One region of the Rhodosalinus sp. 5P4 genome, then DNA from elsewhere that is predicted to be linked to it. Evidence: riboswitches for the same ligand, from Rfam matches in the RefSeq annotation. Region 1 holds a riboswitch; each other region holds the start of a gene.
The links. Region 1 has a riboswitch for S-adenosylmethionine ahead of AB6A69_RS07085 (hypothetical protein). Riboswitches for the same ligand answer to the same signal wherever they lie in the genome.

Region 1 (5,073 bases):
TACTGTCTGGTCTCGCAGGGCTCCTCCGGGTCGGACCGCCCGCATCTCGAGGCGCTCGCGATGATCCTCGCGGCGTTCCGCCCCGACACGAAGGCGGCGCTGCAGCGCGCCGGGCTCGTCGCGCCCACGGTGCAGATGGTCTACCGGCGCGCGCGGCTGGGCATCCTGCGCCGGGAGACCTACCTGACCGGCCGCGCCCATCCCACGGTCTTCGCTGCCGGGGACATCAACCTCTCCGGCATGGTGGCGCTCGCGAATGCCATCGCGCCCGACGCCGTGCCGCCCATGGTCCGCCTCGAGGTGGACGCGGAGACCGAGGCCCGCCCGGGCGTGGATGTCTTCGGCGAGGGGCTGGGCGAGCGGCTCTTCGACACGCCCTCGGCCATCGCGCGTGTCTGGCGCGCGCCGGTCTGGCGGCGCAGCATGATCGTCTCCGCCGCGAAGACCCGCGATCCGAACGGCCGGCCGCTGCGGTTCACCTGGTCGCTCCTGCGCGGCGACCCGGCGCGCACGCGGATCGAGCCGCTCGACGCCGCGGGCCGACGCGCCCGGATCACGCTGGAGTGGCAGCCCCCCCGCCCGGTGCCCGGGCGCGACGATGTCCTCTCGCCGCGGATCGACATCGGGGTCTTCGCCTCGAACGGCGTGCACGACAGCGCGCCGGGCTTCGTGTCGGTGCTGCTGCCCGCCCACGAGGCGCGCGTCTACGAACCCGCGCCCGACGGCGGCCAGAGGATCGCGCGGATCGTGCGGGCGGCCCCCGACGGCGTCTACGCCGACCCGGCACTCTTCCCGGTCACCGACTGGACGGATGTCTACCGCTACGGCGCGGACGGCAGCCTGCTGGGATGGACCCGGTCGCGGGCCTCGGGCGACACCCGGTACGATGCCGCGGGACGGCGGCGCGGCCCGGATGGCGCCTTGCGCGGCGTGCGCTATCCGGTGGACGCGTTGCCCGACGGCCGGCCCGTGCTGCGCGAGGTGCCCGTTATCAGGCCGTGAGGCGTGCCGCGTTCACAGGACCGACGCGCGGCGTCCTGCAGCAGCTATGTCTGCGGTCGCGGGATAACAAGTGGCGGGCGGTGCATCGTGTGATCGAGAACGCAAAACCTCCTACCCGGGGCGGGCGCCCTGTGAGGGGTCACGCGCGAATGGCTGCGTTCCGGGAAACCGGCCCAACGAGCCGCGATCGGACCCTTCCGCGCTTGACAGGCACCGCTCCGATACGACCTTTTAGCGCTGGAACGAGGGCATTGTCGGAACCGCTTCGTTTCGGAAAACTGACGCGACGCGCCAGGTGTCCGCCGCCCGTCGCACGACCTCCCGAGGGCGCGCCCGGAATGGCTTCGTTTCGGAAAACCGCGCGTTATGCCGGAACGCCCGCCTGGCGCAGCCAGTCCACCCAGCCCCGGAACGCGCGTTTCCGCGCGCCCAAGGCTTCGCGCAGGTAGCGCCGGGCGAGTTCGCTCTCCGGCGCATGTTTCTCGCGGACGCGGGTCTCGACGAGCTGGCCGTCGATCCACGTTTCGGTCACCTTGCGACCGACGAGCACCATCGCGTCCTCGACGCCGGGCGCGTGACCGGGCCCGCCGGCCAACGCCGCCAGCCGGGCCTCCAGCCCGGCGACCCGCGCTTCCGCCGGCGCGAGCACCAGCGCGCGGGAGAGCCCCTCCTCCTCCCGGAAGGCCGCCGCGGCGGGCAGTTCCGTGCGATCGAGGATCACCGTGAGCCATCGTTGCACCGCCTCGGGCGCGGGCGCCGCGGTCAGCCCGTGGCGCCGGGCGTTGCCCGATGCCCGTGCCTTGCCCGACGCGGAGCGCGGCCCGGTGCTCCGCTGCGCGTTCCGCCGGTTGGCGGCGACCTGGCGCGCGCTGGTCACGACACCTCCGCGACCGCCTCGATCGGGCGGGCGGCCTGAAGCGCGTCGAGATCCCGCTTCACCTCGCGGCAGCGCGGCTCGAGCTCTGCGATCTTGCGGTCATGGAAGCGTGTTGCGACCTCGCCGGCCTGCCAGAACTCGGCCATCAGCGCGACCATGTCCAGTCCGAGCGCCGCGATCTCGGCCTCCGCCGCGGCCACGGTCTCGGCGTCGCGCGACACCGCGCGCGCCGCGAGCTCGGTCGCCTCGCTCAGGGCGCCCGGCCGGTCGAACGGCGTTTCCTGGAAATCCTCCTCGGACTTGCCGGCCTCGATCCACGCGTCCCAGACTTGGTCGAGATGCGCCTCGTGGCGGGCGTGGCAGGCCTCGACGACGGCCTCCGTGATCTTGTGCTCGACCTGGCGCGCAAGGACGCGGTCGCGCATCCGTCGGTGCTGCAGCATGTCCCACTCGATCGCGATCAGGTTTTCCGCGATCACCGCCTCGTAGGGCGTGACGGGCGCCAGCGCGCGCAGAAGCCCCGCCTCGAAGGCGGGGAACGCGGCCGGCGACTGGCCGGGCAAGGGGTCCCGGCCCGGCAGCAATGCGAGGAAGGACGCAAGTCCGAAGCGCTGCGGATCGGGCGGCGTCAGGGCGGTTCCGGGGTCTGGTGTCTGGCCATCATGGCCTCCTTCTGGCTGGGCGACCCGGCGGCGCGCGCCGGCGTCGCGGTGGGTGCGCGGCCCCGATCGGCCGAGGGCGCCGCATGCGCGCGGCGGTCCCGACGGCACGGGGCCGGCAATCATTTGCATCAGGAGAAGGAAACGCCCCCCTTCGTTGCCGTGTCGGCCACATCGCCTTGCGGGCAGCCACCTTGCCGGGGTCGGCAGGTTGGCGGAGGCTCGCGCCCCACTCATGATGCACGCGCACATTACCTCATTCGCGAATCGTCGCGCAACCCCAATCCTTGCGCCCCGGTCTCGTCGGGGCGCGCGGGTCATCCCGCGGCCGGCGCCCGGAAGGCGAGCCGCATCTGCTTCTCGGTCTCGATCAGGGCGAAGAAGACCGCGCCGATCGCCACGATGATCACGCCGTCGGCCAGCGGCACCGGCGCGGTCCCCATGATCCGCTGCAACGGCGGCAAGTAGGTGATGGCGACTTGAAGGCCGGTCACGGTCAGAACGCTGATCCAGACGACCCGGGTGCCCAGCAGCGCCGACAGGCGCAGCGAGGCGCCGTGGATGTTGCGGATGAAGAAGAGGTAGAAGATCTCGAGGACGACGAGCGTGTTCATCGCCATCGTCTGCGCCAGCTCGACCGGGTACCCCCGGTCGGTCGCGTAGAGAAAGACGCCGAAGACCGCGGCGAGAAAGAGCCCCGAGACCAGCACGAGTTGCCAGATCAGCCCGCCGGTCAGCAGCGGCTCGCCGCGCGGGCGCGGCGGGCGGCGCATGGTGCCGGGCTCGGACGGCTCGAACGCCAGCGCGATGCCCAGGGTCACGGCCGTGACCAGGTTCACCCACAGGATCTGCACCGCCGTGATCGGCAGCGCGAGGCCCGCGAAGAGCGCCAGGATGATCGTCATCGCCTCGCCCGCGTTGGTGGGCAGGGTCCAGCTGATCACCTTCTTGATGTTGTCGTAGACCGTGCGCCCCTCGCGCACCGCCGCCGCGATGGACGCGAAATTGTCGTCGGCCAGCACCAGTTCGGCGGCCTCCTTCGCCGCCTCGCTGCCCTTGAGCCCCATCGCGATGCCGGCGTCGGCGCGCTTGAGCGCGGGCGCGTCGTTCACCCCGTCGCCGGTCATCGCCACGGTGAGCCCGCGCGCCTGCAGCGCGGTGACGAGGCGCAGCTTGTGCGCGGGAGAGGTGCGCGCGAAGATGTCGGTCTCCACCACCATGTCGGCGAGCGCGGCGTCGTCCATCGCCTCGAGATCGGCGCCGGTGAGTACGCGGTCGTGGTTCGTCAGACCGATCCTGGCCGCGATGGCGCGCGCCGTCGCCGCGTGATCGCCGGTGATCATCTTCACGCGGATGCCCGCGGCGTGGCACTCGGCCACCGCCTCGATGGCCTCCGCGCGCGGCGGGTCGATCAACCCGATCAGCCCGATCAGCGTGAGGCGCCCCTCGAGATCGGCGCTTTCCAGGGTTTCCATCTCCCGCGGCGCCGGGCGCGCCGCGACGGCGATCACCCGCTGGCCTTCCGCGGCCAGCGCCTCGACCTCGTCGCTCCAGTGCCCGGCGTCGAGGGGCGCCACTCCCCCGTCGGGCGCGCGCTGGTCGGCGCAGAGCGCGAGCACCGCCTCGGGCGCGCCCTTGACGTGGATGCAGGCCTCGCCGCCCCGGCCGTGATGCAGCGTCGCCATGTAGCGGTGCGCCGCGTCGAAGGGGATCGCGTCGGCGCGCCGCCACGCGCGCAGGGGCTCGGCCCCGTCGCCGGTGATCTTGCCGGCAAGCGCGATGAGCGCGCCCTCCATCGGGTCGCCCTCGACGTGCCAGCCATCCTCCGCGCCGCGCAGCCGCGCGTCGTTGCAAAGCGCCGCCGCGCGGGCGATCTCGGTCAGAACCGCGTGCTCGTCGGGATGGGCGTCCGCCTCGCGCCAGCGCACCGCGCCCTCGGGGGCGTAACCGCTGCCGCCCACCGAGTAGACCCGGCCCGCCGCCGCCAGCGTCGCCGCCATCATCTCGTTGCGGGTCAGCGTGCCGGTCTTGTCCGAGCAGATCACCGAGACCGAGCCCAGCGTCTCGATCGCCGGCAGCCGGCGGACGATGGCGTTGCGCCGCGCCATCGCCTGCACGCCCACCGCCAGCGTGATGGTCAGCACCGCCGGCAGCCCCTCGGGGATCGCCGCGACCGATAGGCCCACCACCGCCATGAAAAGCTCGGAAAACGGCAGGTGGTCCACGAAATAGCCGTAGCTCAGCAGCGCGCCGGCCACGATCAGGATGAAGAGCGTGAGCCAGCGCGCGAAGCGGTCCATCTGCGCCACCAGCGGGGTGGTCAGCGTCTCCACGCGGCCCAGCATGCCGCTGATCCGGCCGATCTGCGTGTCGGCCCCGGTGGCCACCACGACGCCGCGCCCCGCCCCGGCCGCCACGAGCGTGCCCGAAAAGAGCATCGGGCTGCGGTCGCCCAGGGACACCTCCGCCGCGACGGGCGCGGTGCCCTTGTCGACGGGGACCGACTCGCCCGTCAGCACCGCCTCCTCGGCCTTG
Region 2 (5,073 bases), on a different contig from region 1:
GTCGGCGGCGGAGCTGCGCATCTCGGCGGCGAGGTCGCGGCCCGTCCGCACGGCGGGGCGCGCGCCCACCTCCTCGAGCCAGCGCTTCATGTGGGGCTTGTCGTCCAGCGTCTGCTCCTGGCCTTCCCAGAGCGAGGCCCAGGGCCAGATCGCCATGTCGGCGATGGAGTAGAACTCCCCGGCCGCGTAACGGGTCTCGGCGAGCCGGGTGTCGAGCACGCGGTAGAGCCGCGCGGTCTCGTTGCGGTAGCGATCCTTGGCATAGGACAGGTCCTGCGGCGGATCCATGGCGGGCGCGTATTTCAGGAAGTGATGCGCCTGGCCCGCCATCGGGCCGAGCCCGCCCATCTGCCACATGAGCCACTCTTCCACCGCCACGCGCTCGCGCTCGGTGCTTCCGTGGAAGCGCCCGGTCTTGCGGGCGAGATATTGCAGGATCGCCCCCGATTCGAAGACGGAGATGGGCCGGCCGTCGGGGCCTTCGGGGTCCACGATCGCGGGCATGCGATTGTTGGGTGCGATTTTCAGGAACGCGGGGTCGAACTGGTCGCCCTTGCCGATGTTCACGAGCTTGACCTCGTAGGGCAGCTCCATCTCCTCCAGCGCGATGGCGATCTTCCAGCCATTGGGCGTGGGCCAGTAATGCAACTCTATCGGTCGGGTCATCCGGGCCTCCTGTGCTGGCCGTCAGGATGACGTGTTCGGCAGCAATGACAAGGCCGCGTCCCCGTGCGCCGGCGCAAGAAGCCGTGACCATCGGGGTTGCGGGCGTTGGGGCAGCTGGGCGCGGAGCGCTGCGAGCGGCAGGGTCTCGGGGCGGCGGAGAAGTGCGCGGTAGAGGTCGAAGACGCCCGGGCGGAGATAGGCCGACCAGTGGCAGACGCGCCGCGCCGGGGCCGCGACGGGGAAGCCGCGCGCGCGCAGCACGGCGAGGGTGGCCGGGTCGTCGAGCTGGAGCGTGAGCGCGCCGGGCCGGTCACCGAGACCGTGGCCGAGCGTGAGGTCGCCCCGCCGCGGCGGGCCGATCAGCCGCTCGAGCAGGAAATCGAAGAGATCGTTCTCGCGGCTCGTGACGTTGACGATCTCCGCCGCGCGGCCCGCGGGCGTGGCGAGCGCCGCCTCGGCACGGCTGGCGAACTCGGCGCCCGCGAGCAGGATGGCGCGGGTCACGGCCCGCTCGGGCAGCCGGGCAAGGGCTTGCAGCACCACCCGCGCGCCCAGCGAATGGGCGAGCGCGTGGATCGGACGGTGCGGCGCGGTGGCGTGCAGCACCTCGATCGCCTGGGCAAGCGCCGCCCCCGCCCCCGCCGCGCGGTCGTAGGCCTGCCAGATCGTGCCGCGCGCGTTCCAGCCCAGCGCGATGCCGAGCCCTTCCTCGGGACCGCCGGCGCCGAAGCCGAGGCCGCGCGGCCAGCTGAGCGCCTTCCAGCAGTCTCCGCGCTCTTCGAGCGAGAGGATGTGGCCGTGCGGGCAGCGCGCGGGGTGGCCGGGACGGAACTTGTAGCCATGCACCATCACGATGATCGGCCCGCTGCCCGTGCGCGCCGCCTCGGCGAGCAGCGGCCCGGGCGCATCGGCACTCCCGTGCAGGTGCGGCGTCTCGCCCAGTGCATCCAGTCGCAGAAGCGGCATCGCCCATGCCCCACTACATGTTGTGGGCAACGCTTAGGGCGGCCATACGAAACTGGCGTGACGGCGGAGTTACGGATTCGTGACGGTGTTGACGTGCAACAGCGCCGCGGGTAACCGCGGTCCCGTGGCGATTTGTTCACCGGATTGCGGGCCACGCGAAAGATACCGCTAAAGAGGTCAGGACGAAGGGGCCCCCGTTCGCTTGACCGCGCGTGGGGGCTTTTTCGTCCGGGCGAGCCCCGGGGGAGGTGCAGGATGTCGGAGGGCTGGAAGCCGCGCACGCGGCTGGTGCATGGCGGCGCGCGGCGCTCGCAATACGGGGAGGTGAGCGAGGCGCTCTTCCTCACCCAGGGTTTCGCCTACGACAGTGCCGAGGCCGCCGAGGCGCGGTTCCGCGCCGCCGGCCCCGACGAGTTCATCTACGCCCGCTACGGCAATCCGACGGTGGCGATGTTCGAGGATCGCATCGCGGGCCTCGAGAGAACCGAGGACGCCTTCGCGACCGCGAGCGGCATGGCGGCGGTGTCGGGCGCGCTCATGTCGATGCTGCGGGCGGGCGATCATGTCGTGGCCGCCCGCGCGCTCTTCGGTTCCTGCCTTTACGTGCTGGAGGAGGTGCTCGCCCGCTACGGGGTCGAGGTGAGCTTCGTGGACGGCACCGACCTCGATCAGTGGCGCGCGGCGCTGCGCCCCGGCACGCGCGCGGCGTTCTTCGAATCCGTCTCTAACCCCACGCTGGACGTCATCGACATCGCCGCCGTTTCGGACATCGCCCATGTCGCCGGCGCGACGGTCGTCGTGGACAACGTCTTCGCCACCCCCGTCCATTCGCGGGCCGCGCTGCAGGGCGCGGACGTGGTGATCTATTCCGCCACGAAGCACATCGACGGGCAGGGCCGGGTGCTTGGCGGCGTCATCCTCGGAACGCGGGAGTTCATCCGCGGGACCGTGGAGCCCTACATGAAGCATACGGGCGGTGCGCTTTCGCCCTTCAACGCCTGGGTTCTCCTGAAGGGCCTGGAAACCATGGATCTGCGGGTGCGGGCGCAGACCGAGACGGCCGCGCGGCTGGCCGCGGCGCTGGAGGGTCACCCGAAGCTGTCGCGCGTCCTCTATCCCGGCCTCGTCTCGCATCCGCAGCACGCGCTGGCGCAGCGGCAGATGGGCGCAGGGGGCACGATGCTCGCGCTGGAGCTCGCCGGCGGGCAGGAGGCGGCGTTCCGCTTCCTCAATGCCCTCGATCTTGTCGTCATCTCGAACAATCTGGGCGATGCGAAGTCGATCGTCACCCATCCTGCCACGACGACCCATCAGCGCCTGCCCGAGGCGCAGAAGGCCGTGCTGGGGATCACGCCGGGGCTCGTGCGGCTCTCTTGCGGGCTCGAGGACGGCGACGATCTGCTGGCCGATCTGACCCGCGCGCTCGACGCGGCATGAGCGGTCCGGGGGCGGCGTGAGCGCCGGGCGCGGGCCGGAAAATGCCGCGTCGCCGTTGGATTTCCGCCCGCGCCCGTCCTATGTCTTCAGCCGATAGAGGATCTGCCGAAGGGGCGAGCCCGATGAATGTGCATGTGAGCGAGATGGAAACGGCGCCCGACCGCAAGGAGGCCGAGATGGCGCTGGCCCGGCTGCGGCGCTGGATCGAGGACGCGAGCGAGGAAGAGATCGCCGCGCTCGACCCGGCTGTCCTGCGCCTGCTGCCGAACTCCGGCGCCTACCCCGAACTCGCGCGCGACTATCCGGAAGATTTCCGCGCCGACGCGGCCTACAAGGCCACCTTGCCCGATCTTCAGAACGGCCCGGCCGCACTGATCCGCGGCGCGCGGCGGCCGATCCAGCATGTGGGCATCTCCAACTTCCGCCTGCCGATCCGCTTCCATACCCGCGACAACGGCGACCTGACGCTCGAGACGTCCGTCACCGGCACGGTGAGCCTGGAAGCCGAGAAGAAGGGCATCAACATGAGCCGCATCATGCGGAGCTTCTACGCCCACGCCGAGCGGGTGTTCAGCTTCGACGTGATCGAGGCGGCGCTCGACGACTACAAGAGCGATCTCGACAGCCTCGACGCGCGCATCATGATGCGCTTTTCCTTCCCCGTACGGGTGGAGAGCCTGCGCTCGGGCCTGTCGGGCTACCAGTATTACGACATCGCGCTCGAACTGGTGGAAACGGCGGGCCAGCGTCGCCGCATCATGCATCTGGACTACGTGTATTCGTCCACCTGCCCCTGCTCGCTGGAGCTGTCGGAACATGCGCGGCGGGAGCGGAGCCAGCTCGCCACGCCCCATTCGCAGCGGTCGGTGGCGCGGGTCTCCGTCGAACTGACGGGCGAGGGGTGCCTGTGGTTCGAGGATCTCGTGGAACTCTGCCGCCGCGCGGTGCCCACCGAGACCCAGGTGATGGTCAAGCGCGAGGACGAGCAGGCCTTCGCCGAGCTCAACGCCGCGAACCCTATCTTCGTGGAGGACGCGGCGCGGCTTTTCGCCGCCGAGCTGGAGCAGGACGCGCGGGTGGGCGACTTTCGCGTGGTGGCCAGCCACCAGGAGAGCCTGCACAGCCACGACGCGATCTCGGTGCTGACCGAGGGTGACACCTTCGCCGCCGAAAGCCTGGATCCGAAGCTCTTCGCCACGCTGATCCACGCGCGCTGACGCGCGCTCAGCCGCGGTGCCGGCTCATCCACCAGGTGATGCCGCCAACGCGGACGCCGGCGCGGCTGTCGCCCTCGGCCGTGTCCTGCGGCGGTTGCACCTCCTCGGCCCCTGCGGCGAGCGCGGTGCGGTGCGCGGCGGCCGGGTCGGCGACCCAGACATGCACATGCGCCTCGGGCCCGTCCGGGGCCTGGCCGATCATCACCGTGCCGTCGTCGAGGCGCAGCGTCATGTGTCTGATCCCGCCGCCTTCGTGGCGGTGCGCCTCCAGCACCTCCGCGCCGAACACGGCCTTCAGGAAGTCGGCCTGCGCCGCCGCATCGGAGACGATGAGGTAGGGGGCCACACTCGTCTGCCCCTCGGGTTTCCAGTCCATCGCGTGCCCTCCACGGTCCGAGCGTCTCACGAAGACGCGGTGCAGGGCAAGGCGCGCGCTTGACAGCCGCGCGACGGCCCGCCAACGCTCCGCCTCATGTTCGATCTGCGCCCGGTTGGATACGTCATCGGCCTGCTCGTCGCCGTGCTCGGCGCGGCGATGCTTCTGCCGATGCTGGTGGACATCGCCGAGGGGCGCGGCCACTGGCCCGTCTTCGCCCAGAGCGCCTTCGTCACCGGGCTTTCGGGCGGGCTCATCGCGCTGGGCTGCGCCAACGGCGCGCAGGAGCGGCTCTCGATCCAGCAGACCTTCCTTCTGACCACGGGCGTGTGGCTGGCCTTGCCGGTCTTCGGCGCGATCCCCTTCGTCCTGGGCGCCACGGAGGCGCGTGTGGTGGACGCCTTCTTCGAG
Region 3 (5,073 bases), on a different contig from region 1:
GGTCGTCGGCGCGGGCTTTTCGATTTCCGACACCGCGGGCGAGACATCGACTCTCGTCAAATTGATCCGGGTCTCGTTCCTCGCACCGGTGGTGATCGTGATCACGCTTGTGTGGCAACGCGAACAGACGCGCGCGGACGGCACGCGGCCGCCGATCGTGCCCGGCTTCGTGGCGGGGTTCCTCTGCCTCGCCACGCTGAATTCGCTTGGCCTGATCCCCGAGACGCTGGGCGCGTTCCTGGCCGGGCTTTCGTCCTGGGCCCTGCTGGCCGCCATCGCCGCGGTCGGGATGAAGACCGACCTGCGCAACATCATCAAGGTGGGTGGCGGTGCGATCGCGCTGATCGTGGCCGAAACCCTGTTTCTCGCGGGGCTCGTCCTGGCCGGGATCAGCTTTCTGGAGTTCGCGTGACGATGGTCGCCCTGCTGGCCCCGAACGCCCGAAGCTCTTCGCTGAATTTCGCCGTGGCCGACTGGCGAACCGAATCGACGCCCACGCTCGGCCATCATCGACAGACGAGCCGCGTCGCGTGTCGCCTGCCACATGCCGCCGTCGGGCTACACCGCACGGATGCCTGCCACGGCAAAGAGGCGCAGGGCGTCGCGAGCTATCCGCAGCTGTCCGACAAGGCGCCGGACTACATCGCGAACCGGCTGAAGACTTACAGAGCCGGCGCGCGCGTCGGTCCGGACTCGGTTCCGATGATCCAGACCGCGAGGAATATTTCGGACACGGAGATCGCCAGCCTTGCGGTCCACGTGACACGCGCCTTCGACCGACGCGCGAAAGGCCCGGGCGGTCGGATGTCGGACATGCGCTTGCCTTGATCGGAAAACGATCGTGCTTACATTTACAGCTTAATCGCCAACGCCTCCCGACGATCAATTCCAGGAGGTCGCATTGGACGGAAGACATTCAAGGGAGGATCACATGGCTTATCAAAGGGCCTTCGTCGCATCGCTGCTGACCGGGACCGCGATCCTTGCATCGCCGGCTTTCGCCCAAGTGGGGATGAACACCACCAGCCTTCAGCACGAAGTCGTGCTCGACGGGCTGGACAGCCCCTGGGACATCGCGTTCCTCGACGATGGAACGATGCTGTTCAGCGAGAAGTGCAACGGCCTTTCGGTGCGGTTGCCCGATGGGACGGTCAACGCGCTCTACGGTATGGGCGACGTCGATGGCTACCCGTCGAACGGGTCGGACCTGTTCTGCGAAGGTCAGGCCGGGATGATGGGCGTCGCCTTCGACCCGGAGTTCGAGACCAACCGGCGCATCTATGTCTATGCCACGTCCGACATGTCCGATCCGCACACCAACCGGCTGATGCGCTTCACCGTGAACGAGGACTTCACCGCCGTTTCGAACCGCGTCGATATCGTGGATGACGTGCCCTACAAGATGGAGGACTCCGATCATCCCTTCGGCGGGCCCGGTGCCCATAACGGCGGGCGCGTTCGCTTCGGTCCCGAGGGGGCGCTGTGGCTCACCACGGGCGACAACCACAACCCCGAGATCCCGCAAAGCCCGACGCTCATGGGCTCCAAGGTGCTGCGCATCCAGACGGACGGAAGTGCGCACCCCGACAACACCCCGCCCGAAGGCTTCGACAAGCGGACCTACACCTACGGGCACCGCAACGTGCAGGGCATCGCCTTTCACCCCGAAACGGGCGACGCCATCATCACGGAGCACGGGCCATGGCACTCCGACGAGATCACTGTGCTGGAAAACGGCGGGAACGGTGGCTGGGACCCGCGTGACAACATGGCGGGCCGGGGCGACTGTCCCGATGGCTATTGCGGGTACATGCCCAACCAGGACGAAGGCATGAACCGCTTCGAACGCGCGTCGTTCATGCCGATGACGGATTTCGAGACCTATCCCGACGCGATGCCGCCGATCTGGGAGAACAACGGCTGGTCGCAGGGCATATCCTCTGCTGCCTTTCTCGAGGGTGAGCAATGGGGCGAATGGGACGGCGCCTTGGCCGTCGGCCTGCTGGGCATCGGCTTTGGCGGAACGCCCATCGGCCAGCGCATCGACGTGATCGAGCTCGAGACCCACGAAGGCGAGATCTCGGTGCGTGACGTGACCGAGATGACGCTGCCGATGCCGCCCGCGCGCTTCCGCTCGCTCGTGCTGGGCCCCGACGGCAGCCTCTACACCGCCGTCGACGGAGGGGCGGTCCACAAGCTGACGCCGGGCGACTGAGCCGGCAAGCGGGCCGTGCCACCTTCGCGGCGCGGCCTGCCACCGCAAATCAGCGTCTCGTCAGATCCGGTATCTTCGGCGATGGCCGGGGCGCCGAAGCCGGGCGGGGCGCGACACGCTCGACCGGAGAGATGCGCGGGAGCGCGCTGGCGTGACGCCCGCGCGTGGCGCTTTGTAGCGTCGACAGGATCCAATCGGTGCGAGACGGTTCCCGGCCGCCTCCGCACGAGATGCACCGCTGCTTTCCGACCGTCCTTGCCAGATCACCCACATATGCGCGCCTGCCCGACCGGGGATTGCACTCCTTCGGCAGAACAACTACTTTTACCATGCATCTTGAGAAGAGCCTCAGCGCTCTCGCCAACCTGCTGACCCAGCAAGGTGGCACCCCAGAGTGGGGGATGCGGCCGAAGACTGGCAACGAAAGGGTGGCCCATGCGGACCTCTCCCAAAACCCGCCTTGTCGTGCGCCACGACGCAGGTGTCGTTCCGGTAAGATACCGGCGTGACGCGGTGCCCGCGCGCCTTCGGCCAATGTCACGTGCCGAAGGAGTTCCCTCATGATCCTCGACCTTCCCGACCAATGCGCCGCGACGGCGCGCACGGCGTTCGTGCGCCGGAGCCTCGCGCGGGCGGTGGTGCCCCGCTGGCAGGAGCGCGCCCGCGCGCTCGTGATGCTCGAGGCGATCCTCGCCCGCCCGAACGGCCCGGAGCGCGGGCGGCGCGACCACCTCGTCGCGGGCCTGCTGATCACGGCCTATCCCATCAGCTACATCGCCATTCGCCTCGAGCTCGAGGGCCACGGGGCACAGGCGCTTGCGCAGATCGCAGAGCAGCTCGAGCTCACGCCGCCCGCCCACGGATGTTTCCTCTACCCGGGATACCGGTGGTTCTGGCCGCATCTGCGCGCCGTGCGGATCCTCAACGGCCATCGCTGGGCGCTCGCCGACCGGCGCGGCGCGGAGCTCTCCGATGTCTGGCGCTGAGCGGCTCTGGGGCCCGTGGCAGCGCCACGACGGGCGCGGCATGCCCGTGCCGGAGGGGACCGTGGTGGAGGCCGAGGCCCTGCCACCGCACGGTCCGCCGAAGCACGGCATCACCCGGCGGGTCGGGATCGCCGGCGTGGACCTCGTGCGCTCCTGGCACTGGACGCCCGAGAACCGGGCCCGCGGCTGCGACTGCGGTAGGGCGCTGCCGATCGATCGCTACCGGATCCGCCGCGCGCCCGGCATGGCGATGCTCGACCGGGTGCTGGCGGACTGCGCGCCGCACGCCCCCGAGATCCCGATGGACATCTTCGATCACGAGGAGGCCTGATGCACGACATCATCCCCGACATTCACGGCCAGGGCGAGAAGCTCCACGAGCTTCTCCCGAAGCTCGGCTGGCGCCAAAGCGCCGCGGGCTGGATCAACGACGCGCCCGATCGCGAGATCATCTTCCTCGGCGATTTCATCGACCTGGGGCCCGACAACGCGGGCGTGATCCGCACGGTCCGGAGCCTCATGGACGCCGGCAAGGCCCGCGCGGTCATGGGCAACCACGAGCTCAACGCGCTCCATTACCACACCCGGCATCCTGGAACCGGGGAACCGCTCCGCGCGCGAAGCGCGAAGAACACCGCGCAGCACCGCAGCTTCCTCGAGGCCTTCCCGCCGGACGCGCCCGCGACGCGGGAGGTGCTCGCCTGGATGCAGAGCCTGCCGCTTTACCTGGAAACGGCGCGTTTCCGGGCGGTGCACGCCTGCTGGGACGAGGCCGTCATCGCGGCGCTCGCGCGGGAGACCCGGGACGGCGTCCTCGACGAGGATCAGCTCGTTGCCGCCGCCGACCAGGAGCACGCGCTCCACGCGCGCGTCGAGACGACCACGAAGGGGCCGGAAGTCCCTCTGCCCGAGGGGCACGTCTTCCACGACAAGGATGGGCGTCGCCGCGCGCATGTCCGCCTCAAGTGGTGGCAAGGCGAAGCGGCGAGCTGGGCGGACATCGCCATATCGGTGCCCGATCCCGCCGAACTGCCGCCCGGGCCCCTGCCGGAGTTCGCGCGCGCCGGCGCCTACCCCGCCGGCGCGAGACCCGTCTTCTTCGGCCACTACTGGCTCGACGGGCGGCCGGCTCTCCAGGCGCTGAACGCCCTCTGCCTCGACTACTCGGCGGGCGGCGACGGGCCGCTGCTGGCCTACCGCGTGCAGGGTGACGCGGCACGGCTCGACGTGGCGCACATCGTCAGCGCAGGTGGGTGAGGCGGCAGAGATCAGCCGCGATCGGCAACTTGACGCCGAGCGCCGGTGCGGCCCGACCGAAACCCGCCCGGAGCTCGCATGACGCCCGGACCGAGGACCCGGCAAGGTCCACCATGAAACCGGCAGCAGGCCAGCCTTGACCGCCCCATGGGGGCGGGCCCAAGGGCGCCCCTCGCTTTCTACCTCAAGTCTTCGGGCAGGAGTTCGCCGGGAATGTTTTGATAGCAGACCGGCCGCAGAAAGCGACGTATGGCCAGCGTGCCGACCGAGGTATGACCGAAATTCGTACTGGCCGGATAGGGGCCACCATGCACCATGCTGTCGCACACTTCGACACCGGTCGGGAAGCCATTGGCCAGCAGGCGCCCCGCCTTCCGCTCGATGATCGGCATCAGGCCGCGCGCAATCTCGGTGTCGGCGTCGTCCATGTGAAGGGTACATGTCAGCTGTCCTTGCAGCGACCGGGCGACATCTTTCATCTCGCCGGAATCCGACACCTTCACGATCAGACCCAGCGGGCCGAACACCTCTTCGCCAAGCACGTCGTTTTCCAACCACTCCTTGCCGGTCGTGGCGAAGAGATAGGGTGTGGCAGTCCGCAGGTCGCACGTCGAT

Region 2: linked by a shared signal. The riboswitch ahead of metZ (O-succinylhomoserine sulfhydrylase) and the one ahead of AB6A69_RS07085 (hypothetical protein) in region 1 are both predicted to bind S-adenosylmethionine.
Region 3: linked by a shared signal. The riboswitch ahead of AB6A69_RS12295 (hypothetical protein) and the one ahead of AB6A69_RS07085 (hypothetical protein) in region 1 are both predicted to bind S-adenosylmethionine.

The regions. Positions count from the first base shown of each region.
Region 1 covers NZ_JBGFSJ010000003.1:308,884-313,956, forward strand. The annotation lists gene AB6A69_RS07075 (hypothetical protein) at 1-1,002, shown strand, start outside; gene AB6A69_RS07080 (hypothetical protein) at 1,367-1,879, opposite strand; gene AB6A69_RS07085 (hypothetical protein) at 1,876-2,442, opposite strand; SAM-I-IV-variant riboswitch at 2,682-2,785, opposite strand; gene AB6A69_RS07090 (cation-transporting P-type ATPase) at 2,856-5,073, opposite strand, start outside.
Region 2 covers NZ_JBGFSJ010000001.1:192,522-197,594, forward strand. The annotation lists gene AB6A69_RS00930 (glutathione S-transferase N-terminal domain-containing protein) at 1-666, opposite strand, end outside; gene AB6A69_RS00935 (DUF726 domain-containing protein) at 688-1,632, opposite strand; SAM riboswitch at 1,747-1,825, shown strand; gene metZ (O-succinylhomoserine sulfhydrylase) at 1,888-3,069, shown strand; gene folE2 (GTP cyclohydrolase FolE2) at 3,192-4,286, shown strand; gene AB6A69_RS00950 (VOC family protein) at 4,294-4,662, opposite strand; gene AB6A69_RS00955 (TrkH family potassium uptake protein) at 4,759-5,073, shown strand, end outside.
Region 3 covers NZ_JBGFSJ010000005.1:387,399-392,471, reverse strand. The annotation lists gene AB6A69_RS12310 (YeiH family protein) at 1-412, shown strand, start outside; gene AB6A69_RS12305 (cytochrome c) at 409-828, shown strand; gene AB6A69_RS12300 (sorbosone dehydrogenase family protein) at 932-2,215, shown strand; SAM-I-IV-variant riboswitch at 2,542-2,650, shown strand; gene AB6A69_RS12295 (hypothetical protein) at 2,776-3,201, shown strand; gene AB6A69_RS12290 (hypothetical protein) at 3,188-3,532, shown strand; gene AB6A69_RS12285 (metallophosphoesterase) at 3,532-4,458, shown strand; gene AB6A69_RS12280 (aldehyde dehydrogenase (NADP(+))) at 4,638-5,073, opposite strand, start outside.